DNA from 3 places in the Pseudoalteromonas sp. P1-7a genome. Region 3 is predicted to be linked to each of the others. Evidence: predicted binding sites of a transcription regulator. Region 3 holds the regulator's gene; each other region holds the start of a gene.

Region 1 (10,404 bases), on a different contig from region 3:
TTGATGATGCAGGTAATATAGCAACGGTGACGCAAACGGGCGTTGTGAGCACCACTTTACCGAGTCTATTAATTAACCCAATAATAGATACAAGCGATACAACTCCTACTATTAGTGGTACTACCGATGTAATAAACGGTAATGTAGAGGTTGTTATTACAGATAGTAGTGGTAATGCAACAACCTATAACACTCAAGCTATTGCTGGTGTATGGACATTAATACCGACCACTCCATTAGCTGAAGGTGCGTTTACGGTTGATGCGACAGTCGAAAACTTAAACCTTACAAGTTCTACAAGCCTAAGTGGCACTGTTGATTTAACACCGCCAACAATTGAGGTTGACCAGTTATCCGTTACTAATAATCCGCTACCAACCATTACAGGTACAAGTGATGCACCAGCAGGTACAACACTGAGCGTGGTTATTACAGATGCTAATAATGATTCACAAACACTTACTGCCCAAGTTGCAGGCAATGGCACATGGTCAGTAACAGCGACTACTCCATTAAGTGAAGGTAGCTTTAGTGCTACAGCATCCATAAGTGATACTGCGGGTAACTCCGCTAGCGATACTATGGTGTCAAGTACAGACTACACAGCGCCAACTGTCGTCATAGACCCAATATCGGTAGGGCAAGATACTACGCCTACTGTTACAGGCTCAGTAACGGGAAGCTTCGCAGGCGCGTTAGTAGTCGTTATGTTTACTGATTCAGCGGGTGCCACTCACAATGTTCAAACAACAGTTGGTCCTGATGGAACTTGGAGCGTGACCTCTGAAGAAGTACTTCCTGAGGGTAACTACAGCGTAGATGTAAGCATTGCTGATAGCGCAGGTAATACAGGTACGCAATCCACAAGTAGCGCAATTGACTCAGGTATTACAATTGACTCAGGGCTCGCTCTAACCGCGGATCAAAGTCCACTTGTTACAGGAACCGCTGGTGCTGGAGAAACGATATTAGTCACCTTTAGCGGCCCCATTGAGGTCACTAAGCAAGTAAACGCTGATGCATCCGGGGCATGGAGTGCTTCACCAGATACAGATTTAATTGATGGCGCATACACTGTAACAGCGGTAGCAACGGATACATCTGGCAATACAACTTCAAGCGGTAGCGTATCTGGGTTGGTTATAGATACCACACCAATTAACTTTACTGTTGAGCCTGAGTACTTACTTAATCTACTTGGTATAAGCGTATTAGTTGGTTACGAAGGTACATCTGATGGTGGAGAAGGAAGTAAAGTCTATATTGTTGACTCATTAGTTTTAGGCATTGATTTAGCGTTAACTTCAGCACCACATGCAGTAGTAGATGCACAGGGTAATTGGGATTCAGGAAACTTAGACTTAGGTGCTTTAGGGTTATTAGGTACAGGTCTTGAAAACACGTATTTCTACACTGTGGACGAAGCTGGTAATTACCAAGTTAAAAATGGTAATGATGTGTTTATAGAGTCCGGCAATATATATACCTCTGAATCAGGTGCTGGTGACACTATGCCTGCGTCATTTAGCGAAGAGTCAGCATTGGGTGATACGCAAGGTGAAGGTCTGTTGAGCACCGAAACCATCAACTTAGCAAACGCAGGGGCCATGACAAGTTCATCTGAGCAAGTTGTACAAGTAAGCGAAACAGAGCCACTTAATTTAAACGATGTAATTATTGACTCTGAAACAGAGCAATTGCTTGCATTAAATAACTTACTTGACGAAGAAGGCTCTGCAATTGCTTATAGCCCTGCACAAAGTGGAGGACGTGTTGATGAGGCAGCGCCAGCCGTTGATGTTCAAAACCAATCAGAGGAAATGATTAAACACTTAATTGAAAATGGTAACAATCAAACGGATATATAATACCAACCCGCAATAATACTTAATCATTTTGTGGGGCTAAACGTGTCGTTATCAGCGTTAAAAAATTCTCATTTAGAACAACTAAATAGCGAATTTTTTGCCTAGCTAACAACACGTTTTTCCAGCCTCAAAATAGATCACTTAATTACGCGGATTGGTATAAATGGAGTAACCACTTCAGTTAAATAACTGAAGTGGGGCACTATACTCATTTTATTAAAAGGTGGTTTGTTTTACCTGAGAAACTTATAAAGCTGTTAGCGTTTTATTTAGCACGTTATAAAGGCTAAATATTTAAGACAACTGGTATTGTTTGGGTTAAATAGTAAACCTAAAAAAGCCCTTATTGAGACTTCAATAAGGGCTTTTTCAATAAATTTGGAAAAAGTAAAAACAGTTAAGCTTTTAGATTACGTACCAGCTTACTGTCGGTATTAACCACGCTACCGCCTTGATCGTAGGTCATACTAGTTGGGGCGCCTATTAAAATATCTTTAAGCTGTTTTACACTTAAGTGCGCTTGGCGGGCAGCGTGCGAGTTTACTTTATTTTGTTTTTGGCACTGCGCTAACTGCGCCTTAACTTGCGCTACTCGCTCAGTTACTTCAGGGGCATTTTCATCATTTGCAGCAAAAAGTTTATTCAACTCTTTATCAAGCTGCGTAAGCTTAGTTAAAAAAGACATTTTTTGTTGGGCAAGTTCTTTTAAACCTTCACCTCTACGAGAGGCAATAATACTAAGCTCTTCGTTTAACAGCGCATGCAACGAATCTAAGCAATTTACTTGTTCATTTAACTTAACGCTAATTAAACTATTGTGATCAGCCATATACGTTAAACTCAAAATCAGCCAAGTTTTTAGTCAGCTTTTCAGCATCGATTTGGTATTTACCTTCGGTAATCGCTTTTTTAAGCTCAGCAACTTTTTCACTGTCAAAGCCAGATGACTGCTGCGCTTTATCTTGCAGTGTTTTTAACTGCTGTGCTTGTGGTGTTAGACTCACTGAGTCACTCGCAGCTTTCGGCGAAGGGGTAGGTGCTGTCTGTGTACTTGCAGCATTATCTTTTTTAATATCAACTTGTTGCTGTTTAGCGTTAGTGAGCGCATTAGCTTGTTGATTACTGCCATTAACTTGATTAACCATAATAATAAACCTGTATATTACCCAACTTATGCCAAGTTATCGGCATATACATAGGATACTTTAGTATAAATCGAAATTAAATATTAACTTGCACAGACTCTACACCATCTACGCGTGCATTCAAAATTTTACCGGAATTTTTATTCTTAATCTGCACTTGTTCACCTAAAGTGCCATCTTCAAGTGCTATACCTGTTGTTTTTATCCTAAGTCCTTTAATACTCGCATAAATATTTACGGCATCGCCCTTACAAACCATGCAAATTTGATTAAGTAAAACGGGCATACCGCTGCGTATATTTCGTTTACTGCGGCTGCCAATAAGCATTAAAGGGTCATCTAAATATTGCACTCTAACAAATTGTGAAGGCTTCATTTGTACACTTAAATGAGACTCAGTAATAACCTCCCCACGGGCCAGGTTTTCCGTGGCAACCACAACGGGTGCCATTTTTACTATTCTTACATGAACATACTGAGTCCAGCTTTGCGCATCGTTACACTTTATTTGTACAGTCACCTGACGTGTAAATGGCGGCTCATTTGGCACAACCAACTCTGGGTCATTTTCGCACACTCTATCAGGAATACGGCTATCAAGCGCAAGCGCGGTGATCTCCACATTTTTCTCAAGAGGTACGGTAACTTGTTCAGCAATATGAGAAATTGCAATTTGTTGTAATAAATCTTTACTAAACACTTTTGCATGCAAAGGTGTTGCTAAGCAGAGGCTAGCAAGAAAATAAAAAACACTGTATCTTCTGACTTTTTTTAACAAACTCATAATGTTTCGACTATGCTTATGGTTTCAAACAGGGTATAAATATTTTGCGTCAAACTTTAGACGCTCCCGCGATGTTATGTAGCTTTATAAACAGAAAGCAATTATCGTTCCGCATTACTTGTTTTCTTTAGGAGATTTGAATGGCAGGCATTTTAGACTCAGTAAACCAGCGCACCCAGTTGGTTGGGCAGAACCGCCTAGAATTACTATTATTTAAGCTCAGAGGGCGTCAGCGTTTTGGGATCAATGTATTTAAAGTAAGAGAAGTACTGCAATGTCCTCCTTTAACGAGTATGCCAAAATCAAATGCATACATTCGGGGGGTTGCGCATATTCGTGGTCAAACTATTTCAGTTATCGACTTATCTATGGCCGTAGGCGGCCGCCCGATTGAAAATGTAAAAGATAGCTTCATTATAATTGCAGAATACAATCGTTCTGTGCAGGGCTTTTTAGTCGGCGGCGTTGAGCGAATTGTTAATATGAACTGGGAAAAAATAATGCCGCCCCCATCGGGTGCAGGGCGTTATTCTTATCTAACGGCTGTTACCGAAATTGAAAACGAATTAGTCGAAATTCTCGATGTAGAAAAAATCTTAAACGAAATTTGCCCGGTAAATACAGAGGTTAGTGCAGATCTGGCGGCCGATAGTGCTATACAAAAAGACTTAGGCGAGCGTATTGTATTTATTGCCGACGATTCAGCCGTGGCTCGTAACCAAGTAAAAAGAGCACTCGAGCCGCTTGGCGTGCAAACCGAGCTTGCAAAAAATGGTAAAGAAGCTTTAGTTAGGCTTAAAGAAATCGCCGAGCTTGATTGTAAAAATGATATTACTGAGCGTGTAGGTTTACTTATCTCTGATGTTGAAATGCCTGAAATGGACGGCTATACATTAACAGCAGAAATTAAAGCTGACCCTAAATTAGCGCCTCTACATGTTATTTTACACACTTCTTTGAGTGGTGTATTTAATCAGGCGATGATCGAAAAAGTCGGCGCGGATGACTTTATAGCAAAATTTAACCCAGATGAATTGGCAACAGCAGTTAAAAAATGGGTTCATTGTGATTAAGCAACAATAGGTGTTAATAATTTGAATAATAAAGATTTGCAGCAAAGTGACTACGATCAGTTCCGCTCTTTTTTAGAGCAGCAATGTGGTATTGTGCTAGGCGAAAACAAGCAATATTTAGTAAAAAGTCGGCTTGCTCCGCTTATGGCTCGTTTTAATGTTGAATCTTTATCACAGTTAGTGAGTAAAACGCTTGCCCCCCATGAGCGGCAACTTAGAGCCGCAGTGGTTGACGCCATGACCACAAATGAAACATTGTGGTTTAGGGATCAATACCCATTTGAGCTGTTAAAAAATAAATTGTTCCCTGAGTTCAAAGACACTCGCCGGCCAGTAAAAATTTGGTCAGCGGCCAGCTCTTCAGGTCAAGAGCCATACTCTATTGCCATGTCGGTTGCTGAGTTTCAAGCGCAGCAGCCGGGTGTGCTACGTATGGGCGCACAAATTATTGGTACTGATATTTCTAATACAATGCTCGATATGTGTAAAAATGCAGAATATGATGCGCTGGCATTAGCGCGAGGGCTCTCAGCAGAACGCCGTAAAAAGTACTTTATGGATAGCGGCAATGGAATGGCAAAAGTTGTCGATTCAGTCAGAAAGCAGGTGAGCTTTAGACATTTAAACTTGCTCGACTCTTATGCCTTAATGGGCAAGTTCGATATTATTTTTTGCCGCAACGTACTTATTTATTTTTCACCAGAGGTTAAAGCAAAAATTATTAGCCAGTTTGCCCAAGCACTAAACCCAAAAGGGTATTTGTTTTTAGGTGCATCAGAGTCAATGACTGGCTTAAGTAACGAGTTCGACATGGTTCGTTGTAACCCCGGAATCATCTACCAAAAAAAATAACGCCTCTTCCTTCCCATTAAAAAACGACGCTTTGTGCGTCGTTTTTTCTTTAATAACAACCTCCTATAAAAAAGTAACCTTATTCAAAACTACTGGCTTATTAATTGCTTTAACTTAGTTAAGTCAATTTTTTGGAGAATGTTATGGCTATCAGTTTTGATAAAGCATTAGGTGTCCATCCGCATGCGATGTTGATCCGCTCACAGCGGGCAGAAGTGCTTGCCACAAATATAGCGAATGCTGATACGCCTGGCTATAAAGCAAAAGATATTGACTTTGCCTCTGCATTAAAAGCGGCAAGGTCAACTCAGCAAAGCGGCAATAGCATGGTCACAACCAATGAAAAACACATTGCTGGCGGTACTCGCAGCGTAGGTGGTTCTGAATTATTTCGCACTCCAAATCAAGGAGATACAGGCGATGGTAACTCAGTTGATATACAGGTGGAACGAAACTTGTATACACAGAATGCGATGGAGTATCAGGCAAGCCTGCAATTTTTAAGTAGTAAATTTAAGGGCCTGAATAAAGCGCTCGGTAGTCAAGGGTAATAATTATGAGTTTATATAATGTTTTTGATATTTCAGGCAGTGGTATGAGTGCGCAAAATGTGCGCCTAAATACTACCGCGAGTAATATTTCGAATGCTAATACAATAAGTTCATCCCAAGACAAAACATACCGAGCTCGCCAACCTGTATTTGCTGCCGAGCTGACTAAAGCGTCTGCCTCAGCCAGTAACCCTCAGGGCTCCGCTGTTGGTGTTAAAGTGTTGGGGATTGTTGAGAGTAACAAACCACTACAAATTGAATATAACCCTAATCACCCAAGTGCGGATGAAAATGGCTATATCTATAAACCCAACGTTAATGTTGTTGAGGAGATGGCAAATATGATCTCTGCATCTCGCTCATATCAAACAAACGTGCAAGTTGCCGATGCAGCTAAGCAAATGTTAAGCAAAACGCTGTTACTTGGGCAGCGATAACCGAGGGTAGGTTATGAGTAACGATATTAGTACTAGTTCATCTTTTATGGACTCGATTACTTGGCAAGAGACTCAAGTAGCGACTTCCACTGAAGAGAGCGATGCGTTAACACAGGAAGATTTTTTCTCGTTGCTAACTCAGCAGCTATCGTATCAGGATCCGAGTAATCCGGCTGATAACGATCAGATGATTGCGCAAATGACTAATTTTACCATGGCGCAAGGTATCACAGATTTAAACACAAATTTTGAGTCGCTTGCCTCTTCAATGACTTCAAACTCTGCTTTACAAGCATCAACCCTGGTTGGTAAACAAGCGCTTTTAGAATCTAATACGCTTGAACTTGGCGAAAGCGGCGAGGCAAAAGGATCGGCAGTTGCTGAAGAAGCCGTTGATAATTTAAAAATTAAAGTCACAGATGCCTCTGGGCAACTGGTTAGAACTATCGATATGGGTTCGCAAGCAGCGGGTGCTGTGCGCTTTAGTTGGGATGGGAATAACGAATCTGGCGAACGCCTACCAGAGGGCGAATACACGATTACTGCAGAGGGCAGTACCAACGGCGAGTTTTCAAGCTTACCGGTAGCCACATTCAAAAACATTGAAAGCGTTAATATCAACGGCTCTAGTGGCATTATTATTAACACCAAAGAGGGTGCGGTTAGGTTGACAGATGTCGCAGAGATCGCATAACCATTTAAAAGTATTTCGCCTGCTAGCAGGCTATTAGATTAAAAGTTAGAGGTGAATTATGAGCTTTAATATCGCACTTACAGGCCTAGCTGCCGCTCAAAAAGACTTAGACGTAACAGCAAATAATATTGCTAACGTAAATACCACTGGTTTTAAAGAATCGCGGGCTGAATTTGCTGATGTATATGCTGCATCTGTGTTTAGCGCAGGTAAAACCAAAAATGGTGATGGTGTGCAAACTACCATGGTTGCACAGCAATTTCATCAAGGCTCACTGCAATTTACTAACAACTCGTTAGACTTAGCGATTACCGGCGAAGGTTACTTTGCAATGACCGATGATATTTCATCGCAAGATTTAACCTATACTCGTGCAGGTGCATTTAAGCTTAATCAAGACAATTTTATGGTTGACGCCAAAGGTAATTATTTACAAGCTTTTCCGGTTGATGCATCAAGTGGGGACACCACATCGGTAAGTCTAAGTACAACTAACCCAATTCAAATTCCTGATTCATCTGGTTCGCCTCGCGCTACAGAAAACGTATTTTTGTCATTTAATTTAGATGCAACAGCAGATGCTACAGGCCTTGCTTTTGACCCTACATCAAATGGTACGTATAACTCGTCAACGTCTACAACAGTTTATGACTCATTAGGTGAACCACATATTCTGCAATACTTTTTTGTAAAAGAAGAGGATGCCGCCTCGGGTGGTACTGATAACAGCTGGGAGGTATACGCAACCTTAGATGGGAAAGTTGTAGATGGTACATCAGGTGCAGAGCAAACTACTACACCTTATACACCGATTGCTACACTTGGCTTCGACTCTAGTGGTTTACCTGCGACAACCAACGGTATAGCAAATACTAACGCCACAACATTTGACGAAATTAATTTGCCGGCAGGTGCAGGCACTGGTTTATCGTCAATGCTTGATAACGGCGCGACATTTCCAAGCACGGGTATTGAGTTAAATTGGCGCGATGAAAATAACACAGCAGGACGTATTCCCACTCAGTACTCAAGTGGTTTTGAAGTAAAAGCCCTTGACCAAGATGGCTCTACAGTCGGTCGTTTAGCGGGTATTGATATTGGCACAGACGGCAAAATTGTGGCCTCGTACAGTAATGGTGATTCAACCTACTTAGGGCAAGTGGCTATGGTACGCTTTCCAAACTCACAAGGTTTATCGCAAGTAGGCGATACCAGCTGGAAGCAAAGTATTGACTCTGGCGAGCCGGTAGCCGGTGAAGCAGGTTCGGGTACTTTTGGTAGTATTAATTCATCTGCACTTGAGCAATCAAATACCAACTTAACAAACGAATTAGTTGATTTGATTACCGCTCAACGTAACTACCAAGCAAACTCTCGAGCGCTTGAAGTTAACTCAACAATTCAGCAAAGTATTTTGCAGATTCGATAAGTTAACACTATTTTTGGTTAAGATTTTAAGGCTGCATTTTTGCAGCCTTTTTTATACCTAATACCACAAAAATAGCCTAGCTGAACCGTTCAATACCTTCCTTATATTGCGTCAAATTTAATCTGGCACCTATTTTGCATTTATCAACTCAGAGATTTTTTATGTGAGTCGATGTTATGGACAAAATGGTCTACATTGCGGCCTCTGGCGCTAAGCAAAGCCTACAGGGGCTTGCACTTAAAGCCAATAATTTGGCAAACGCAAATACCACAGGTTTTAAAGCTGACTTCGCGCAAGCGCGTTCTATGCAAGCATTTGGCGAGGGCTTGCCGACCCGAGTGTTTTCTATGCAAGAGCGACCTGGTTCTAACATGACCTCTGGCGGCATAATAGAAACAGGGCGAGATTTAGACATTGCCATGAGCGATAACGCCTGGCTCGCTGTTCAAGATGAGTCAGGGAATGAAGCCTACACTAAAGTTGGTACGCTGAACATTACTGCACAAGGCATGTTAGTAACGAGCCATGGTCGTCAAGTTATTGGCGAAGGTGGCCCCGTAATTCTACCTGTCCCTATTGAAAAAATAAGCTTTAGTGCAGATGGCGCCATTCAGGTTCGCCCGCAAGGCGCACCAGCCAATTTTTTAGAAGAAGTAGACACGCTACGTGTTGTTGAAGGAAACAGCAGGCAGCTTGAAAAAGGTAACGATGGTTTATTTAGACCAGTACCTGGGCAAACCGTTGATACCTCTGAAAATGTAAAAGTATTAAGTGGTGCACTGGAAATGTCTAACGTTAATCCAGTTCACGAAATGGTCGATATGATCAACCACCAACGTCAATTTGAGTTACAAGTAAAACTAATGAAAACAGCTGAAGAGATTGACGAACGTCAAGAACAGTTGATGCGCATAGTTTAACTTTAAAATGAGGGCATACTTATGAATCCTGCATTGTGGATAAGTAAAACAGGGCTAGACGCTCAACAAACTGATATTTCAGTTATTTCAAATAATTTGGCGAATGCCAGTACCGTAGGTTACAAAAAGAGCCGCGCTATTTTTGAAGATTTACTGTATCAAAACATCAACCAACCTGGCGGGCGATCATCACAAGATACTGAGTTACCATCTGGCCTAATGCTTGGTGCCGGTGCAAAAGTGGTTGCTAACCAAAAAGAGTTTACGCAGGGCAATATGCTCACCACTGAAAATTCACTTGATTGGATGATCTCAGGCGAAGGCTTTTTTGAAGTGTTGCAACCTGATGGCAATATTGCCTATTCGCGTAATGGACAATTTACTACCGATGAAGACGGCCGCATTGTTACTTCAGGCGCTGGCTTTGTTGTTCAGCCCGAAATGAACGTACCGGATGATGCGCAATCAATTACGGTTTCTCAAGATGGTGAAGTATCTGTACGTGTTGCAGGGCAAGCCGATAATGTGGTGATTGGTCAGCTAACAATTAGCGACTTTATTAATCCATCTGGTCTTGAGCCAATTGGTCAAAACCTTTACACCGAAACGGCTGTTAGTGGTGCGCCTGTGCAAGGTAATCCAGGCGTAGAA
Region 2 (10,404 bases), on a different contig from region 3:
TAGCGGCTAATGTAGAGCCTCAAAACGACTTTAATCCTATATTACTTAAACCAAATAGCGATACGGGCGCACAAGTTATTATTCATGGCAAAGCCATTAGTAATATGGAAGCGAGCAACTATCACGACTACAAAAAAGTGGCGATGGATGCGGTGCTTGCCTCGCATAAACGCCTAGCTAAACAGTTCGATTTATTATTGGTTGAGGGCGCAGGCAGCCCTGCAGAAATAAACCTTCGCGAAAACGACATTGCCAATATGGGGTACGCAGAAGCGGTAGATTGCCCTGTCATTATTATTGCCGATATAGACAAAGGCGGTGTGTTTGCGCATTTAGTGGGCACACTTGCGCTGCTAAGCGAATCTGAGCAAGCGCGCGTAAAAGTCTTTGTTATAAACCGCTTTAGAGGCGATATCAGCTTATTGCAAAGTGGGCTAGATTGGCTTGAGCGCTATACGAAAAAACCTGTGCTTGGGGTGCTGCCCTACTTGCATGACCTAGCCCTTGATGCCGAAGATGCCGTTGCAATAGATAATAAAGTGACACACGCCACCATTAATATAGCTGTACTTTTATTGCCGCATATTAGTAACCATACCGATTTTGATGCATTGCGACTGCACCCAAATATTAATATAAATTATGTGCGCCATACTCAAGCAATTCCGCCGGTCGATCTGGTTATTATTCCAGGTAGTAAAAACGTGCTGGGTGATTTAAGTTTTGTAAAAAATGAAGGTTGGGATACGCAAATAAAGCGCCACATACGCTATGGCGGTAAAGTGTTAGGGGTTTGCGGCGGTATGCAAATGTTAGGGAATAGCATTACTGATCCCATGGGGGTTGAGTCGTCATTAAAGCGTGTTAAAGGCCTTGCATTAAGTGACTTTGATACCACTCTTAGCACCCAAAAAGTACTCACTAAAGTAACCGCAACTATGCAGTTAAATAATAATAAAACCCCCTGTAGTGGCTACGAAATTCATGCGGGTATTAGTGAAGGTGCAGCACTTAATAGGCCATTTTTAACGTTTAACTCGCACCCTAAAGGATTTGTAAGTGATGGCTTTATTAGTGATGATAATGCCCTTGCTGGTACTTATTTACACGGTTTATTTGATGAGCCAGCTGCCACATCGCAAATTTTAAAGTGGGTAAAACCAGAGGCCGCAATAACGCCAATTAGTATTGCTAAGCACCGTGAACAGCAGTTAGAACGTTTAGCAACTATGTGCGAGGAACACTTAAACATACAACACATTATATCGATTTACGAAGGACATAATAATGACAGATAAAAGCAACGATAAGCATAAGCAGCGTCAACAAAAAGTAAAAGAGCAAGTAGATGCACGCGTTGCTGCAGCGCAAGATGTTAAAGGCATATTTCAGGTAATTACGGGTAATGGTAAGGGTAAATCAACCTCTGGGTTTGGTGTGGTTGCACGTTGTGTAGGGCATGGTAAAAAAGCCGCTGTTTGTCAGTTTATTAAAGGCACATGGGAGTGTGGAGAGCGTAACCTACTACAAAGCGCAGGGGTTGAATTTGCGGTGATGAATACCGGCTTTACGTGGGATACGCAAAACAAAGAAGCCGACACTGCCGCAGCGCAAGCAACGTGGCAAGAAGCCAAGCGCATGCTTGCCGATAGCAGTATAGATTTAGTATTACTTGATGAGCTTACCTATATGGTGACTTATGGCTACATTGATCTTGATGAAGTAGTAAGCGCGTTAAATAACCGTCCTCCTATGCAGTCGGTTATTATTACAGGTCGTGCAGCGCACCGCACGTTAACAGAACTTGCCGATACAGTAAGCGAAGTACGTAATGTTAAACATGCATTCGATTCAGGCATTAAAGCACTTGAAGGGTTCGACTACTAATGTACAGGGCATTTATAGTTGGCCTTGGGCTATGTAGTTTAATAGCCAGTGCTGTTGCAAACGAAACAACGCCCCCAAAAAAGCTGCGTGTAGTTGCACTTGCGCCGCATATAGTAGAAAACCTATTTGCTATAGGTGCGGGGGATAATATTGTTGGCACTGTTGATTATGCCGACTACCCTGCTGAGGCTAAAAATATTGAGCGCATAGGTGGCTACTATGGTATTTCACTTGAAAAACTACTAGCGCTAAAACCCGACTTAGTGATTGGTTGGAAAGGCGGAAATCAAAGTGGAGACTTAGAACAAATTAAGCGCCTTGGTATAAAAATACATTTAAGTGATCCAAAAAAGATAGAAGAAGTAGCAAATGAGCTGATCACTTTTGGTAAATTTACTGGGCGTATTGAGCAAAGTAAGCAAATAGCAAACGCGTTTAATACCAAACTTAAAAACATAAAAAAACAGCAGCAAGGTAAAAAAGTATTAACTGGTTTTTATCAATTATGGCCAGAGCCAATGATGACGGTAAGTGAAAATACATGGATAAACCAGCTTATTGAAACATGTCATGTAAGCAATGTATTTGCACAAAGCGATACCGACTACCCACAAATAAGTATTGAAAACGTGGTAATGGCTAAACCGCAAATTATTATAACCCCTGATGAAAAATCAAAAACACCACAACCGGTAGTTAATTGGCAAAAATGGCCTGAAGTACCCGCGGTTAAAAATAATCATTTTATACGTGTAAACGCCGATTTATTACACCGTTTTTCACCACGCATGTTAGAAGGGCTTGCCGATATGTGTGATAAAATAGATGCATCACGCAAACAAATTAAGAGTACACAATGAGCGATTGGCCAGCCTTTTTAGAAGATGAGTTACAGCATCCTTATATGCAGCAAACATTAGATTATGTAGCAAAACGCCGCGCAGAAGGGATTGCTGTGTACCCACCCAAAGAGCAAGTATTTAGCGCCTTTGAAGCCACAGCCCTTAACGATATTCGCGTGGTTATTTTAGGCCAAGACCCATACCACGGAGAAGGCCAAGCCCATGGTTTGTGTTTTTCAGTATTGCCAGAGGTTAAAAAGTTACCGCCGTCGCTAAAAAATATGTACAAAGAATTGGCAACCGATATACCTGGTTTTGTAATACCCGAGCATGGCTACTTACAAAGCTGGGCTGAGCAGGGCGTATTTTTACTCAATACGGTACTTACTGTAGAGCAAGGGCAAGCGCACTCGCATAAACACTTAGGGTGGGAGCAATTTACCGATAACGTCATTGCGCATATAAACGAGCACTGCCGAGGCGTGGTATTTATTTTATGGGGCGCTCATGCGCAAAAAAAAGGAAAAAATATTAACAGCACTCGCCATCATATTTTAAAAGGGCCGCATCCGTCTCCGCTTTCTGCGCACCGAGGTTTTTTTGGCTGTAAGCATTTTTCACAAACTAATGAATTGTTACAAGCCCAAGGGGACAGCCCCATAAATTGGCAAGTTTAATGGATATATTAAAAAGGCTTTCATACACTGAAAGCCTTTTGTTTATGAGCGTTTATAGGATTAAAAATCTAGCTCATCAATTTCAATACTGTCTGTAAAAAAGTCCAACTCCTGTAGTTCTTTACGTAACCGTTGCTTGTCTTTTATGGCCTCAATCTCGCGCCACTTTCTTTTTTTATTCTTTTGAGAGGTTTTTCTTGTTGTATCAGGACCTTCTAATATCTCTAATATATCGTTTAGGCTATCCATGACTATCTCCTATTGATTTTAGTGAACCTCGAGAATACCTATACCACAGGCCTAGCTAAAATAGAATAAAAAAGTGACAATAATGTTGCAAGTATGTGATGCCTTAATGAATGTTAACTTAGTTCAGCAAATAACGTAGGCATAAAAAAACGCCGCAAGTGCGGCGTTTAATATAGCGTAATTAGCGTGTATTACATTGCTTTAAAGCGTGCTTCTAGCTGCTCTTGTGCATCTGCGAATGAGCGAATGCCTTCAGCTAGCTTTTCAGTGGCCATTGCATCTTGGTTATGTAACCAACGGAACTGCGACTCAGTAAGTGGAGCAGGCTTTGGCTCTTTAGGAATATCACTTTGTAGTAAGTACTCTTCTGCGCCTTCTAAATTGCCTAAGTCTTCTAGTAGATTAGGGCTAATTGTTAGCTTGTCACACCCTGTAAGCGCAATAATTTCGCCGGTATTACGGAAGCTCGCGCCCATAACAACGGTTTTGTAATCATGGCGTTTATAAAACTCAAAAATGCTACGTACTGATTGAACACCTGGATCTTGTAGCGGATCGGTTGGTTTTTCCATACCATTTGCTACGTGCCAATCTAAAATACGGCCAACAAATGGCGATATTAAAAATACGTTTGCATCAGCACATGCACGTGCTTGAGCATCGCTAAATAATAAAGTTAGGTTACATTTAGTGCCTTCTTTTTCTAGTTGCTCAGCAGCTTTAATACCTTCCCATGTAGACGCAACTTTAATTAAAATTTTGTCTTTGCTTACACCTTCTTTCTCATAAAGGCTAAGCAGGGTGTGTGCTTTATCAATAGTTGCTTGGGTGTCGAATGATAAACGAGCATCTACTTCAGTAGAAATATAGCCAGGTACAATTTCGCTAATTTCTTTACCAATTAATACGGCAAAGTAGTCACATGCAAGTTCAAGCTGTTTAGCTGCATCTTGCTCTGTTTCTTTTGCATAGCTCCAAGCTTTATCTAGATAAGGCTTGTATGCTTCAATCTCGCTTGCTTTTAATAAAAGCGACGGGTTTGTGGTTGCATCTTCTGGTTGATGCTTTTTGATCGCTTCAATATCGCCAGTGTCGGCTACGATAGATGAATGTTGTTTTAGCCTTTGTAGAGCGCTAGTCATTTGCCTTCCTCATTCCAAGCAAGTTAAAAGAAAATCTAAACTACCTTAATATAAGTATTCAATACTGCAACAGTGTGACAATGCTTGATAGGTCTTATGTCCTTATCAATAGAAAAACGACGATGCATGATTTATTAAGGTAGGATTTAGGCCATTGCGATTAATTTTCAATGGTATTTTATAAACAAAACGTGCTTTTCGTCTCATTTAATGTTGAAATTGACATTAAATAAATTACAAGTCAATAGCTAACTATGATCACTGTTATTTCACCAGCAAAAAATCTTGATTACGAAACGCCACCCGCAACAGATAAGTTCACTCAGCCTGAATTACTAGAGCACAGCGAAGAGCTCATGAAAGTATGCCGTGAACTAACGCCTGCGCAAATTGGCAGCCTAATGAAAATTAGCGATAAGCTTGCAGGGCTTAACGCTGCACGCTTTAGCGAATGGTCACAACCGTTTACGCAAAGCAATGCTAAACAGGCGGTACTAGCCTTTAATGGCGATGTGTATGGTGGTTTAGATGCTGCAACACTCACTGCAGCTAACCTTGATTATGCGCAAAGTCACTTACGTATACTTTCAGGTTTATATGGCTTATTAAAGCCGCTTGATTTAATGCAAGCCTACCGCCTAGAAATGGGCACTAAGCTTGATAACCCTCGCGGGAAAAATTTGTATGAATTTTGGGGCAGCATTATTGCGAATAAATTAAACGAGGAATTAAAAGCGCAAGACGCACAATACCTCGTTAACCTTGCTTCAAATGAGTACTTTAAAGCGGTAGATAAAAAAGCGCTTAATGCGCAAATAATTACGCCGCATTTTAAAGACTGCAAAAATGGTCAATATAAAGTAATTAGCTTTTACGCTAAAAAAGCACGCGGCATGATGGCCCGTTACATCATAGAAAACCAAGTAACGCAGTTGAGCCAATTAAAAGAGTTTAGTGTGGCGGGTTATTACTTTAGCCCTGAAGCAACCACTAAAGATCTTGAGCCTGTATTTATGCGCGACGAGCAAAACTAGCGTTTATACCCAGCAAACAATGAGTTAAAAAGCCATGCAATGCATGGCTTTTTTTATGCTGGCGCTAAACTTGCTAACTTCACCTACTATTAATGAAATAAAAAACAGATAGGTGTAAAAATATGATCAGTATTCCCTCAGTTGGCGAAGCCGAAAAGCTTATAGAAGAAAAACTTGGCGGTTGGTTTGATGTTGTAATTAGCCATATCCCAAACTTTATTGTAGCTGTTGTAATCGCTATTTTGTTTTCAATAATAGCGCGCTTTGCCGGCCAGCTAATGAAAAACCTATTAAGGCGCTCACTCGACTCTAAGCAAATAGCTGATTTAATGGCCTCTATTTTTAAAGTGATTGTGTTATGCGTAGGTTTATTTATAGCACTTGATTTTATGGGGCTAAAAGGCACTGTAACATCGTTACTAGCGGGTGCAGGTATTGTGGGTTTAGCCATAGGTTTCGCATTTCAAGACATGACCGAAAACCTAATTGCCGGTATTGCTATGGGAATACGCAAACCATTTAAAGCGGGTGATGTAATTGAAACCGACGACGTATTTGGTTCAGTGCATTCTATAAACCTGCGTAACACGCTAATAGAGAGCTTTTACGGGCAGTTAATACTGGTACCTAACAAAGTATTATTTAGAAACGTGCTAAAAAATTACACCACGTTAGGCGTTAGACGCATAGAGGTACCGGTGGGTATTTCATATGGCGACGACATAGAAAAAGCCAAAGAAGTGATAGTAGATAAAATTAACGAATTTGACTTTGTAATACGTAAAGATGAAACCGCTGTATACGCAGAAGGTTTTGGCGACAGTAGTATTAATTTACTGGTGTGGTTTTGGATTAAATACCCAGGTGAGCCAGACTTTATGACAGTACGCCACAAGGGCGTAGTAGCCGTTAAACAAGCACTTGATGACGCTGATATTAGTATTCCATTCCCAATACGTACGTTAGATTTTGGCATTAAAGGCGGTGAAAAGCTCGATGCCATGATAAGTGATAAAATAAGCCAGCAATCAGCAAATAAAAAGGGTGATAATAATACTGATGCAAGCCAAGGTGAGTAAATAATTTAAAACTCACAACGCAAAAGCATTGGGAAATAGTTACCGACTATCAGCGCGTTTTTACAAAGTAAAAGCGCGCTTTTTGTATTAAAAAGGAATTGGTAAGCAAAAATACTTTAAGTTTTGCTACTCCCTTAAATACCCCGCGGGTATATGCACACTTTTTTACCCGATAGAGTCTTTCAGGCTCTAGCGCTTTCACATTGTTGCTAGTTTAAGCTAAGTAAAGCTAACCATCTACGCTGTTAATATTTCCAGCCTGCAATAGTACCAGCCCATAATAATGCTTAACTAATTTAAGAGCTCACACATGTGCTAGCTGCGTTAAAACCGCTGCAACTATAACAACTGCATCAGCGAGGTTACCCTATATTAAAATAGATTAATTAAATTACTACTGACGTTGGTTAAAGCTCTACAGAGTTTGTCGCTTCTTAAAGAACGTTTATATGAGTAGGGCACTGTGTGTTTTTTGTGTGAAGGGAGTAAGCTAAAAGGCATTTACTAAGCTATTTAAACTGGTTTATGAATAGGTTTGCCGCCGTTGAGATTATGTAGGCCATAAAAAGCGCCGCTTGTGTTGGAGTAACAAGCAGCGCTGAGGAATAAGTTAGGAAGAAGGTATTTTAAATAACACTAATTTTATTACGGATAATTTTAACGCCATCCATGTTTTCTAAAAACTTTTGTGCAAGTGCACGCTGAAAACCTGTTTGCGCTTCACCGTATAAATCTACTTCACCGTCTTCAACCTGCACGCGAATATCGTTTAATGCTAAATTTGGGTTAGTGCGTAACGTGTTGGTGATTGTTTGTTGTAAGTTAGGTTGAGTAGCCACACTGCTTACTACGGCTAAGTTAGTTGCTGCACTTACTTTTGTAGCGCAAGCTAATAAAAATAAACAACAAAATGATACTAAAGCGATAGTTAACTTAAAGCGGTTCATAACTTTATCCTTACATTACGGTTAATTGTGCAGCTGTTCTTAGCTGAGTTACTATCTCAGTTACAATTTCGATGCCAATTTTAATGCTTTGAAATATAAGGGTATTTTATTAATAAAGAATTCAGGTGGGCAATAATTACATTTTAATGGGAATGAGTTACATGCTTGGGTTACATTTGTAACGGGTACAAATAAGCCGGCAATGGCCGGCTTATTTAGGGGGTTATTTCTTTTTGTTTTTAGCTTTGGCTTTTTTCTTGGCCTTCATTTTAACAGGGTCTTTACGCTTTTTAGCGGGTGGCTTAGCTTCTTTATGCTGTGGCTCAAGCCCTTTAATTATACGACGCTTAAGCTTTTGCTCAGTGTAGCGTTCAACCTTGTATAAAATACCAACGTCGTGTGCTTCAACTAATGAGATAGCAATCCCTTTTTTACCAGCACGGCCAGTACGGCCAATACGATGTACATAAACATCGGCCGTGCGTGGCATGTCAAAGTTAATGACGTGGCTAATATCAGAAACATCAATACCGCGGGCCGCGACATCGGTGGCTATTAATATGCGCGTTTTGCCACTGTGGAAATTTTCCATCGCTTTCATGCGCTTATCTTGCGGCATTTCGCCACGCAGCCACGCGGCTTTTACGCCATTGTTAGTTAGCTCACCAATTAGGGTTTCTAGGCGCTCACGGGTTTTTACAAACACAATGGCTTTACTTACATCTGGGCCGTTTAGGGTATTAACCAACAGCTCAAGCTTGTGGTGGTAGTCATCAGCAAGGTGCACCCATTGATGAATTTTTGCTTTTTCTTTACGCGACGATTCGGCTTCAAGTAAAGCTGGGTCGTTTAAAATACGCTCTGCAAATAACTCAACGCTATCGCCTTCTAAAGTCGCAGAGAATAAAAAGCACTGACGACGATTTTTAGCTTCGTCACATATGCGTAGCATTTCTTTTCTAAAGCCCATATCTAACATGCGGTCGGCTTCATCAAGAATAAGCATTTCTACGTTTTCGGCATGGAAATTTTCGGTTTCAAGGTATTCCATTAAACGCCCAGGTGTGGCGATTAAAATATCGTTATTGTTTTCAAAAATTTCTTTGTGGGTACCGTAGTTTATACCGCCTGTTACTACACCAATTTTAAGGTGAGTGCCTTTAGCAAGCAGTTCACATTGCTCATGAATTTGATAAGCCAGTTCACGGGTTGGGGTCATTATTAACACACGTGCAAAACCTGGGTCGCGACGTGGAAAATCCATTAAGTATTGAATAGCCGGAATTAAAAATGCCGCCGTTTTACCTGTGCCAGTAGGTGCTGATGCTAAAATATCGCGACCTTGCAGCGCTTCAGGTATAGCTTGTTGTTGAATGCTGGTTGGTGTCTCGTAGCCCATTTTATCAATGGCGTTGAGGAGTTTAGTATCAAGATCAAATTCAGAAAATTGCATAGAGTGTCTAAAATAAGGGACAATTACTTGCAATTATACGCGCTATACGCCAGTTGGTGAATGAAAAGGTGAAAAAATGTCAGGGTTTACGTTTAAACAATTTAAGGTTGAGCACGATAAGTGCGCCATGAAGGTCTCAACCGATGGCATTTTACTTGGTGCATGGGCGTATTTAAAAGGGGCCAACACATTACTCGATATAGGCACAGGCACCGGTCTGCTGGCGCTTATGTGTAAACAGCGCCAACCGGCACTTAGCATAACCGCAGTTGAAGTTGATGAAGCGGCTTACAATCAGGCACAACAAAATATAGCCTCTAGCCCGTGGCCCAATATCACAGTAAAGCACACCACTATACAAGCGTTTAAACAAGCGGCGCCATTTGATGTGGTGATTTCTAACCCCCCTTATTTTAACCACAGCTTAAAAGGGCTAAGCGATGCCCGTAACACCGCACGCCATACCGATGGTTTAAGTTTTGACGAGCTAATAAATGCCTATATGCGTTTAAGTCATAAGCATTCGTGCTTTAACGTAATTTTACCCACCACAGAAGCGAGCCTATTTATTGAATTAGCAAAACAAAGCGGGCTTTATTTAAACGCGCATTGCCAAGTAAAAACCACACCAGGTAAAGCATTTAGCCGCAGCTTAATGCGCTTTAGCTTAATAAATACTTCGCCTGAGCCTACTTCCCTATGCATAAAAAATGAAAACAATTGCTACAGCGATGATTATATTGCGTTATGTAAAGCGTTTTACTTGAAGATGTAATTTTAAGGCAGGTAATTATCTAGTAATAAAGGATAGTTTACCCATTATGCATACGTATTCAGTTTTTATTTGAGCAACTCTCAAACTAGTGTTAACCACTTGTAAATAACGTCGAGTATGTTGTTTAACTCGCCCAACACTGGAAACACACACTATGAAACTGAATAAAATGATCACCACTGCAGGTTTTAGTTTAGGTTTAACCTTACCAAGTTTAGTATCGGCTGCGCCTACAACATTTGTGCATTTATTTGAATGGAATTGGCAAGATGTAGCCCAAGAATGTGAGCAGTTTTTAGGACCAAAAGGGTACGCTGCT
Region 3 (10,404 bases):
TTGCGTATTAATTATTAACATGTGTGATTTACCCATAAGGGCAATTTTTACAGCCATTTTTACAGCACGTTCCTCGTTTTAAAAAATACCACTTACTAAACACCATGTAGCCACTTTGCATGGTGTAATCTAGCCCTTCTATTAAGTGGTCATTACCTCTAAATTTTTTAGCAAACTCAATTTGTGCTTTTATAGGCTGCGTATAAATATGCGCTAAATAAGCGTTTATTTCATTAAGTGTACATTGCGGGCATAAACAGCTTGTTGCTGACTCTTCAAGCGGTAAAATAGCAGGTAATTGATTACACCAACATGCGTTTATATCGTATACATTACAATCAAGCGTAGTGTGACATTGTGAGCAGTTTAATCTCGTCATTTTAACTCTTATCAGCAGTGGAGCAGCAAGAATAACAAATATTATGAATTTACAAAAAGCATTGGCCGAATTTATTACTTTTGGTGAGCAAAGAGATGATGCTATTAGCGTGATTATCTCTACTCCCGCAAAGGAAAGCGCCCCCATTTATACACTCACAAAACCGGTATTGATTCACGTGCTAACACGCTGTGTAAGTAACGAAATAGAGCTGGATGATTTAGAGTTATGGGCAAATGTTGTTGATTCTAGAGATGATATAGATAGCGGCGAATACGAAGGGGTTATTTTTGCGCTCAGTAATAGCGAGCAAATGGGAGAGCTTGATCGCCAAAAACTTGAAAAATTATTGGCATTATTAAAAGAGTAGATATTTAGGCTGATTCACATTTTTAGATGTGGGCTTATTGAGGTTATATATAGCGAATACATAATATAGCGAATACATAAAAAAGCCGCATTTAAATAAAATGCGGCTTGGTATTTTATTTTTTAACAACTGACAAAGTGTTTACTTGTGGTATCCCAAGCATGTTTCTACTTCGTTTTTAGAGCCTAATATGACTGCCACACGCTGGTGGATTGCATCAGGTTGAATATCCATAATTCGCTCAGTACCCGTTGAGGCTATACCACCGGCTTGCTCAACTAGCATAGCCATGGGGTTGGCTTCGTAAAGTAAGCGTAGCTTATTGGGTTTCTTTGCATCTTTAGTGTCGGTTGGGTACGTAAACAAGCCGCCTCGGCTAAGTACGCGATGCACATCGCCAACCATGGCAGCAATCCAGCGCATGTTAAAGTTTTTAGCGCGTGGACCCGTATCGCCAGCGAGTAAATCATTAATATAGCGTTGCATTGCTGGTTGCCAATGACGTTGGTTAGACGCATTAATAGCAAATTCGTTGGTATCAGCTGGAATAGTGGCAAAATCTTGTGTTAGTAAAAAGCTGCCTTGGGTTTTATCTAGCGTAAACATGCGTGTGCCTTTACCTGTAGTAAGTGCAAGCATAGTTGATGGGCCGTAAAGTACGTAACCTGCAGCCACTTGTTTATGGCCAGGCTGCATAAATATACTTTGATCGGCGGCATCTGAGCCTTCAGGTGCTTCCATAATCGAAAATATAGTACCAACCAGTGAGTTTATGTCGGTGTTTGATGAGCCGTCAAGGGGGTCAAACGCCACAATGTATTTAGCGTCTTGGTTACCTGCAACTGTGTAGTCTTCTTCTTCTGAGGCGATGGCTTTAACTGCCCCAGACTCCAGTAAAATATCTTTTAAAAGCTGATTAGAGAGTACATCGAGCTTTTTTTGTGTTTCACCTTGAATGTTTTCATCAAGCGTTGACCCTAATACGCCAGAAAGCGCACCTTGGCCAACACGAAACGATATTTCTTTACATGCTGCTAAAATGGTTCTAATTAACGATAAAAGTTCTCTAGGGCAACCGTCTTCTAGTAATACGGGTGGGAGTCTACGCATTCTATTTTCCTGATAACGTGTACTAGCTAATCTAAATGTGAGAGAGATTAACTTAGTGCGCTGAATTTCGTCTTAAATACCTGTATTGTTTAAATAGCACTGTAATAATGGTGCTACCTAATCGTACTTAAAACGCCAATAACAAAGATAAGATTATGAAAAAAATACCACTAATAAGTTACATACTCTTTACTGTGCTGTGCTCTATCATAACCCAAGCGCACGCAGCAATTAAGTCTATAGATGAATTTACTGCCCAAATGAATCACTTTCCAGGGTACTTTTCGTTTTATTACGATACACAAAATGGCAAAGTGTTCTTAAAAGTAGATAAATTAGAACAGCAATTTTTACTTCAGCAGAGCTTACCTTATGGAGTTGGCTCAAACGATATTGGTCTAGATAGAGGCCAACTTGGTAATACGCACCTTGTGCAGTTTGAGCGTTTTGGCAATAAAGTAATGCTGCGCGCTGTAAATACTTACTATCGTGCTAATACCAATAATAAAGCCGAGCAACAAAGTATTAAAGAGGCCTTTGCATCAAGTATCTTAGCGGGCTTTAAAGTTGTTGCACAAGATAAAACCAGCGCATTGATTGACTATACACCTTATTTATTGAGTGATGTGCACGGGGTTAGTCGAAAATTAGCTGCACGTAAACAGGGTAATTTTAGCCTTGATGAATCACGCAGTGCTGTGTACATGAGTCGCTCAAAGGCGTTTGTAAAAAACACCGAGCTTGAAGCTGTATTAACGTTTAAAGGCACAAAGCCGGGTGAATTTGTTCGCCAAGTGAGTGCCGATGCATACGCACTTACGGTGCATATGCATCACTCCCTTATTAAATTACCCGATGATAATTACACGCCGCGCAAATTTGACCCGCAATCAGGGTATTGGAGTATTGAGCATAAAGACTATGCCGCTGCGCTTGATGAGTCCATGTTTGTGCGTTACATACCGCGTCACCGTTTAGCTAAAAAAGATCCAACTTTACCGATAAGTGAGCCCGTAGAGCCTATTATTTACTACCTAGACCCAGGCGTTCCTGAGCCAGTTAAAAGTGCCTTATTAGAAGGCGGTAAATGGTGGAATGATGCATTTAGTGCTGCTGGTTACAAAAACGCATTTGTAATAAAAGTACTGCCGAGTAATGCAGACCCTATGGATATCCGTTATAACGTAATTCAGTGGGTGCACCGTGCTACACGTGGTTGGTCATACGGAAGCTCTGTAATAGACCCTCGCACAGGTGAAATATTAAAAGGCCATGTTACGCTTGGTTCACTGCGTGTGCGCCAAGATATATTAATAGCCGAAGCACTTGCAGCTCCCTATTTAAAAGGGGACGAGGTAGCTAAAAACCTACAAGCAATGGCGCTTGATAGGATCCGTCAGTTAAGTGCCCACGAAATTGGTCATACACTGGGCATTGCGCATAATTTTGCGGCTTCGGTGGGTGATAGAGCCTCGGTTATGGATTACCCACACCCACTTCTTAGCTTTAACGAGCAAGGTGAACTTGACGTAACTCGAGGCTATGCAAGTGGTATGGGTGTATGGGATACCCAAGTTATTAAATATGGTTACAGCGACTTTACTAATCAGGACGAAAGCGCTGAACTTGCTGCAATAATAAAAGAGAACAAAGCCAAGGGGCTTGAGTTTATATCTGACAGTGACGCACGCGCTAAGGGCGGTGCACACCCTACAGCACACTTATGGGATAACGGTACTAACCCAGCGCAAGAGCTACTTAGAGTGCTTAATGTACGTAAAAAAGCGCTTTCGCAATTTGGCATTAACAACATTAAAACGGGCGATGCTCTTTCGCAGTTAGAAGAAAAACTTGTGCCGCTCTATTTATTTCATCGCTATCAAGTAGAGGCTGTAGTTAAACTTATAGCGGGGGTTAATTACGAGTACGAAACACGCGACAATTCACCTGTTAAGGGCGCACAAGTGGTTGTAAAAGCGCAGCAGCAAGAAGCGGTAAATGCTATTTTATCCACATTAAAACCCGCTAATTTAATTTTGCCCGAGTCAGTGTTAGCGCTTATTCCGCCAAAGGCCTATGGGGAGTCTAAATCGCGCGAAAGCATAACTGGACGCACAGGTTTAACACTTGATGCAATGGCTTTACCAGAAGTCGCTGCACAGCATAGCTTATCTTTATTATTAAACCCACAGCGTTTAAATCGTTTAGCTCAACAACAAGTGCGTAATTACAATTTCTATAGCTTAGATGAGTTGCTTGAGCAGCTTTACAGTCACGTGTTTAATGTGTCTTCACCTAATACGATGAAAGGTAAAGTCACTCAGCGTGTACAGTTTTTAACTGCAAAAAATATAGCCGATTTAGTGGCAAGCGATAAAGTAAGCCCGGAGGTGCAAGCGCAGTTACGTTACTACTTAGTTAAGTTGAGTGATGAGTACAATCAAAATTCAATGCTGAGTAACACCAGTGTCGGCGAAAGCGCGTTTAAGCAGTATTTAGCAGAGCAAATTAAACAGTTTATAAAAGCTGGTAAGTGGCCTGAAAACTTTACTAATTTACCAATGCCACCAGGCTCACCAATATAATTTTACGTTTTAACTAATAGTGGCTACTTAACCTAGGGTTAGGTTGCTAAATAAGTAGCCACGTTGCTGTGCCTAAAAAGGCAAAAATACCAACAATATCAGTCACAGTTGTTAGTACAACACTGCCGGCAAGTGCAGGGTCTATATTCATTTTTTTCAATAAAATAGGAATACATGCGCCAGCAACACCCGCTACTACAAGATTCATAAACATAGCAAATGCGAGCACGCCGCCAAGCATAAAATCCCACTGCCAAAGTGCAATTACACCAGCGATAAGTAATGACCAAATAATCCCGTTTAATGCGCCTATGGCCAATTCTTTAGCCATTAAAAAACGTTGGTTAGTTTGATTAATATGCCCCACAGCTATACCGCGAATAACCAGTGTTAAAGACTGACTACCTGCTACACCACCCATTGAGGGCACTATGCCATTGAGTACAGCTAAAATAGGGAGAATGTCTAAGGTACTTTCAAAAAAGCTGGCCACAAAGGCAGCAGCCAGGGCGGTAAGTAAGTTAACGCCAAGCCATACTGAGCGTTTTTTTGAACTTTTTAAAACAGGTGCAAAGGTATCTTCTTCATCATCAAGACCCGCTAAGCTTAATAAGCTATGCTCAGCATCTTCACGAATAACATCAACAATATCATCAATAGTGACACGTCCAAGCAAGTGTGCGTTATCATCGACTACCGGTGCAGATATCCAGTTGTGGCGTTCAAATAATTGAGCGACCTCACTTTCATCCATCGAGATAGGGATAGACTCACAGTCTTCATCCATTAAATCTTGAACAATTTTTTCAGGCGGATTAGTTAAAAGCGTACTAAGAGACAATGCACCTAAAAAGCAGTTGTGCTTATCAACAACGTATAAATCATCGGTGCCTTCTGGTAGCTCGCCTCGCAGCCTGATATAGCGCAGTACAACATCAAGTGTAACATCTGGGCGAATGGTCACCGTATCGGTGTTCATTAGCGCGCCTGCAGAGCGTTCTTGGTATGATAAAGCCTGTGTCGCACGTTCACGGTCTTGCGTGTCCATCGCGCTAACTACATCTTTATACACGGTGTCAGGTAGGCTACGTAGTACTTCACCTAAATCATCGTGGCCCATATCCTCAGTGGCGGCGGCAATATGCTCAGGTTCCATTTGGGCAATGATGCCTAAACGTACATCTTCAGAGAGCTCTTCTAGCACGTCCCCTTGTACATCTGGGTCAACCAGCTGCCAAAGCATGCGTCTAATTTTATGCGGAGAGGATTCAAGTAAAAGGGCAGTATCACACGGGGCCGTTTTTGCTAGCATGCGTCTTACTTGAACAAATTGCCCACTATTAAGTGATTTAGTCACCTGTTTTAGTTGTTGCAGTGGGTAGTCTTGTTCAAACGCTTCTGGCATTGGCATCCTAATTTTTTATATACGAGGGGAGGCGATTAACCGCATTGTGATTAATCTAATTAAACACTATTCATTTACCAAGCTACACAAATCAGGGTATAAAGCAAAAATGTATGAGTAAGCTTGGTAATTAAACGTTTATTCTTGTTCGTTAAATCGCTGTGCGATTAATTGTCCGACCGCATGCAAAGCCTTTTCTGAGTCTGGGCCTTCACATACAACTTTAACTTCTTTGCCTTTACTACTTTCGAGTAGCATTAAGGCTAATACGCTATCACCAGCGGCTTCTTTATCATCTTGATGTAAGGTAATTTTAGCATCAAATTGCACAGCTAATTGCGCAAGGACCGTTGCCGCTCTGGCGTGTAAGCCTAATTTATTTTTTATTAAAAACGTGTCTTCACAACGCATAAATTACTATACCTAAACTGAACAGGTTATTATTTTAAGGTTACTTTTCTTGCTCACGGTGCCTAATTTTTACATTTGGATGTGTCATTGCAAAGCTCTCACCTATAGTTTGGGCTAAATAAACCGAGCGGTGTTGTCCACCCGTACAACCTATTGCAATAGTCAGGTAGCTGCGGTTATTGCGCTCTAAGTGTGGTAACCAAGTTTGTACAAATGTTTGAATTTGCCAAGTAAATTTTTGCACTATGCTGTGGTTTGCCAAAAAGTCTTTTACAGGTTGATCAAGACCTGTAAGCGGTTTAAGTTCAGGCTCCCAATGCGGATTTGGCAAAAAGCGAGCATCAAATACATAATCAGCTTCTTTAGGTATGCCGTGTTTAAAACCAAACGATTCAAACGTTACAATTAGTTGTTTATCTTTTTTTCCGAGTATTTTTTCGCGAATTGACTCAGCCAATTGGTGAACACTTAAATCAGTCGTATCAAGCATAAAGTCTGCGCGGGTTACAAGTACATCAAGCAGCTCTTTTTCTTTTTTTATTGCTAAGTCGAGCGGCAATGAATCGATGGATAAAGGGTGTAATCTGCGTGTTTCTGAAAAACGTTTTATGAGTGTTTGATCATCACTGTCTAAATAAAACAGAGTGGGTTTAGCAAAGTCAGGTAGGTACTCGAGAATATCGTTAAACTCGTCTTGTTCTTTGGGGATATTACGAACATCGATACTAACAGCTATTTTGTCATAGTTATCTGAAACACTACGTACTAAAGAGGGCAGCAGGTTGACCGGGATATTATCTACGCAATAATAGCCTAAATCTTCAACCACACGTAAAGCAACCGATTTACCTGAACCGGAACGGCCGCTTATGATTATTAACTCCATTTATAGCCCTTAGTATTTACTACGATTGATCAACAATTACTTGATACAGTTCTGCATCGGTTTTAGCGTTTCGCAGCTGTTTGCAAAATTCTTTATTGCTCAGTTTATCAGCTATGGTTGCTAGAGTCTTTAGGTGCTGCTGGTTATCGCCATCTGGTACGATGAGTGCAACAAAAATATCAACAGGACAGTTATCAATAGCATCAAAGTTTACAGGCTTGTCACTAACGAGTACTAACGCAAGCGGTTCTTCTACGCCACCCATTCTGCCATGCGGAATTGCGATACCGCGGCCAATACCCGTACTACCTAGTTTTTCTCTGCTAGCTAGCGCATTAAGAATATCCTGTTGCGGTAAGTAAGGGAGCTTTTCATGAGCCAGCTCACTGATAAATTCTAAAATTCTTTTTTTACTACTAAAAAGGACCGCAGCTTTGCTGCAGTCCTGGCATACTAATGTACTTAATTTCATAATATTAGTGTCTAGCAAGCTTCTCTTTATGTTTTATGACTTGACGATCGAGCTTGTCAATCAACGAGTCTATAGCAGCATACATATCTTGGTGCTCTGTTGAGGCAAATAAATCTGCGCCGCTTACATGAATAGTCGCTTCTGCTTTTTGGTTGAGTTTTTCTACATCGAGAATGACATGCACATTGCTAATATGATCTGAGTGCCTTTCTAGCTTTGCAAATTTATTATTTACATAGTCTCTAAGTGAATCAGTTACTTCTACGTGACGACCAGTTAGGTTTAGTTGCATAAGCATTTCCTCTTTGTTTTTTACGTCTTATATCAAACTCTTTCTCTGATTTGACGGTGGAATAGCTAGCGATTCACGGTATTTTGCTATTGTGCGTCTAGCTACTTTAATTCCTTGCTCTGCCAATATATCCGCAATTTTACTATCACTCAATGGTTTGGCTGAGTTTTCCGCGGCAATTAGCTTTTTAATTAAGGCACGTATTGCGGTTGACGAACATTCGCCGCCGTTTTCAGTGCTTACGTGGCTTGAGAAAAAATATTTAAGCTCAAAAATACCACGTGGCGTATGCATATATTTTTGCGTAGTAACACGCGAAATTGTTGATTCGTGCATTTCTACCATTTCAGCAACATCGTTTAAAACCATTGGTTTCATGGCTTCGGGGCCATGTTCAAAAAACGCTTGTTGCTGTTTTACAATACAGTTTGTTACTTTTAGCAGCGTGTCGTTTCTGCTTTCAAGACTTTTTATAAACCATTTAGCTTCTTGCAGATGAGAGCGAATAAACTGGCTATCTCCACTAGATTTTACGGTACGTGACATGGCCGCATACTGACTATTTACGCGTATTTTTGGCATGCTATCTGGGTTTAGCTCTACCACCCAACGGCCCTTAATTTTTTTAACTGATACATCCGGTATGACATACTCAGACTCTTCCCTTACTATTGTATCTGCAGGTTTTGGGTTGAGGGTATGTATAAGAGTCATGACCTCTTTAAGCTCGTCTTCTTTAAGCTTAGTCTTTTTCATTAATGTACGATAGTCGCGTGCCGCTAATAGATCAATGTGATCGGTTAAGATCATTTTAGTTTGTTCTATAAAAGGGGTGTCTTTATCAAACTGATTAAGCTGAATACACAAGCACTCCTGTAAGCTTCGCGCGGCTATACCTACAGGGTCGAATAATTGAATACGTTTTAAAACGGCTTCTATTTCATCCAGTTCAACCTCAACGTCGTCATCGTTTTCTTGGTTAAAGCTTTCTAAAATTTCTTCACAACTTAGCGTTAAAATACCCGAGTCATCTACAGCTTCTACAATGGCTATAGCAATAGCTTCATCAGTGGGGCTAAAAGGAGTAAGCTGAAGTTGCCACATTAAGTACTCATGTAGCGTTTCAGTAGAGGCGCCCTGATAAATAGACTCATCTTCTGGCATTGGGCCTGAAGATGCCGCAGGGGCTGCACTCATGTACTCATCCCAAGTTACATCCATCGCCATATCATCGCTAACGGTGTCTTTATTTAAAGCTTCACCACTGTCTTGCTCGTATTCACTGGTTGTATCATCAGCCGATGCGCTTACGGTTACATCATCCGTATCTGCTTTTTGTTCATTTTTTCCAGCCGACTCTTCCGTGTAATCTTGCTCTTCTACTTCTAATAGCGGGTTGCTATCCAGTGCTTCTTGTATTTCTTGCTGGAGATCCAATGTACTGAGCTGCAGCAAGCGAATCGCTTGTTGCAATTGTGGAGTCATTGTAAGTTGCTGGCCCATGCGCAGCTGTAATGATTGCCTCATGTATCTCTAACAATCCTTTTATGTTGTTATAATTAATATTAGCAGATGCTTGTAGGTGTGGCTTAAATGTTACAGCCTAAATTGCTCGCCTAAATAAACATCGCGTACAGTTTTGTCATTTAATACGTGTTCTGGGGTGCCAGATGCAATTAGCTCCCCATGAGAAACAATGTAGGCTTTTTCACAAACATCAAGGGTTTCTCTTACATTGTGATCGGTAATTAATACGCCAATGCCACGATTTTTAAGATGTTCTATTATTTTCTTTATATCTAACACTGAAATCGGATCAACACCAGCAAAAGGCTCATCCAACAAAATAAATTTAGGGTTCGCTGCGAGTGCTCTGGCTATCTCTACACGGCGGCGTTCACCACCAGAAAGCGCCATACCTTGGCTATCACGTATATGTTGAATGCTAAATTCATCAAGTAAGTTGTTAAGCGTTTCTTCTCGCGCGGCTTTATTTAGCTCTTTGCGCGTTTCTAAAATAGCCATTAAATTTTGATAAACTGTTAGCTTTCTAAATATAGATGACTCTTGCGGCAAATAGCCAATGCCTAAGCGAGCACGACTGTGCATAGGTAATAACGTGATGTCGTTATCATCAATAGATATTTTACCTTTGTCGCTAGGTACTAACCCTACAATCATGTAAAAGGTGGTGGTTTTACCTGCGCCATTAGGGCCTAATAAGCCCACTATGCTGCCGGCTTCTACCTCAAGGCCTACATTTTTTACAACTTGGCGGCCTTTATAGCTTTTTGCTAATAGTTCTGCTTTTAAGGTGCTCATGGTTGACCTTCGTTACCTGTTTTTTCTTTAATATTTGCTTCAACAGGCACTAAAATTGTGTGGACACGATCCGTTGAGTTTTCGTCTTTTTCTGCGCTAATAAGCTGCTGCTGCATATCGTAGGTAATACTTTTAGCATTAATTTTTTGACCGGCTTGCGCGACTTCGGCAT

What was found. Region 3 encodes sigma-54, which starts transcription at its own class of promoters, with help from an activator protein. Its sites were predicted from a motif close to GTTGGCACGNNNNTNGNNT; they were not measured.
Region 1: a site for sigma-54 is predicted at 8,955-8,973, ahead of AN389_RS10500 (flagellar basal body rod protein FlgF). Genes of this name have one in related genera too.
Region 2: a site for sigma-54 is predicted at 7,918-7,936, ahead of AN389_RS16130 (BON domain-containing protein). Genes of this name have one in related genera too.

The regions. Positions count from the first base shown of each region.
Region 1 covers NZ_LKDU01000014.1:4,058-14,461, forward strand. The annotation lists partial or broken gene AN389_RS10450 (Ig-like domain-containing protein) at 1-1,868, shown strand, start outside; gene flgN (flagellar protein FlgN) at 2,266-2,697, opposite strand; gene flgM (flagellar biosynthesis anti-sigma factor FlgM) at 2,690-3,013, opposite strand; gene flgA (flagellar basal body P-ring formation chaperone FlgA) at 3,090-3,797, opposite strand; gene AN389_RS10470 (chemotaxis protein CheV) at 3,938-4,870, shown strand; gene AN389_RS10475 (protein-glutamate O-methyltransferase CheR) at 4,892-5,722, shown strand; gene flgB (flagellar basal body rod protein FlgB) at 5,866-6,273, shown strand; gene flgC (flagellar basal body rod protein FlgC) at 6,279-6,710, shown strand; gene AN389_RS10490 (flagellar hook assembly protein FlgD) at 6,724-7,404, shown strand; gene flgE (flagellar hook protein FlgE) at 7,463-8,833, shown strand; gene AN389_RS10500 (flagellar basal body rod protein FlgF) at 9,010-9,753, shown strand; gene flgG (flagellar basal-body rod protein FlgG) at 9,775-10,404, shown strand, end outside.
Region 2 covers NZ_LKDU01000030.1:30,457-40,860, forward strand. The annotation lists gene AN389_RS16090 (cobyric acid synthase) at 1-1,298, shown strand, start outside; gene cobO (cob(I)yrinic acid a,c-diamide adenosyltransferase) at 1,288-1,887, shown strand; gene AN389_RS16100 (cobalamin-binding protein) at 1,887-2,747, shown strand; gene ung (uracil-DNA glycosylase) at 2,744-3,406, shown strand; gene AN389_RS16110 (DUF3545 family protein) at 3,467-3,655, opposite strand; gene tal (transaldolase) at 3,847-4,797, opposite strand; gene yaaA (peroxide stress protein YaaA) at 5,052-5,831, shown strand; gene AN389_RS16125 (mechanosensitive ion channel family protein) at 5,954-6,910, shown strand; gene AN389_RS16130 (BON domain-containing protein) at 7,537-7,857, opposite strand; gene srmB (ATP-dependent RNA helicase SrmB) at 8,081-9,310, opposite strand; gene AN389_RS16140 (tRNA1(Val) (adenine(37)-N6)-methyltransferase) at 9,387-10,085, shown strand; gene AN389_RS16145 (alpha-amylase family protein) at 10,240-10,404, shown strand, end outside.
Region 3 covers NZ_LKDU01000005.1:87,105-97,508, reverse strand. The annotation lists gene AN389_RS05750 (DUF5522 domain-containing protein) at 29-379, opposite strand; gene AN389_RS05745 (hypothetical protein) at 423-749, shown strand; gene AN389_RS05740 (class 1 fructose-bisphosphatase) at 891-1,859, opposite strand; gene AN389_RS05735 (zinc-dependent metalloprotease) at 2,015-4,444, shown strand; gene mgtE (magnesium transporter) at 4,491-5,849, opposite strand; gene AN389_RS05725 (HPr family phosphocarrier protein) at 5,988-6,260, opposite strand; gene rapZ (RNase adapter RapZ) at 6,301-7,146, opposite strand; gene AN389_RS05715 (PTS sugar transporter subunit IIA) at 7,166-7,618, opposite strand; gene hpf (ribosome hibernation promoting factor) at 7,623-7,910, opposite strand; gene AN389_RS05705 (RNA polymerase factor sigma-54) at 7,938-9,437, opposite strand; gene lptB (LPS export ABC transporter ATP-binding protein) at 9,507-10,232, opposite strand; gene lptA (lipopolysaccharide transport periplasmic protein LptA) at 10,229-10,404, opposite strand, start outside.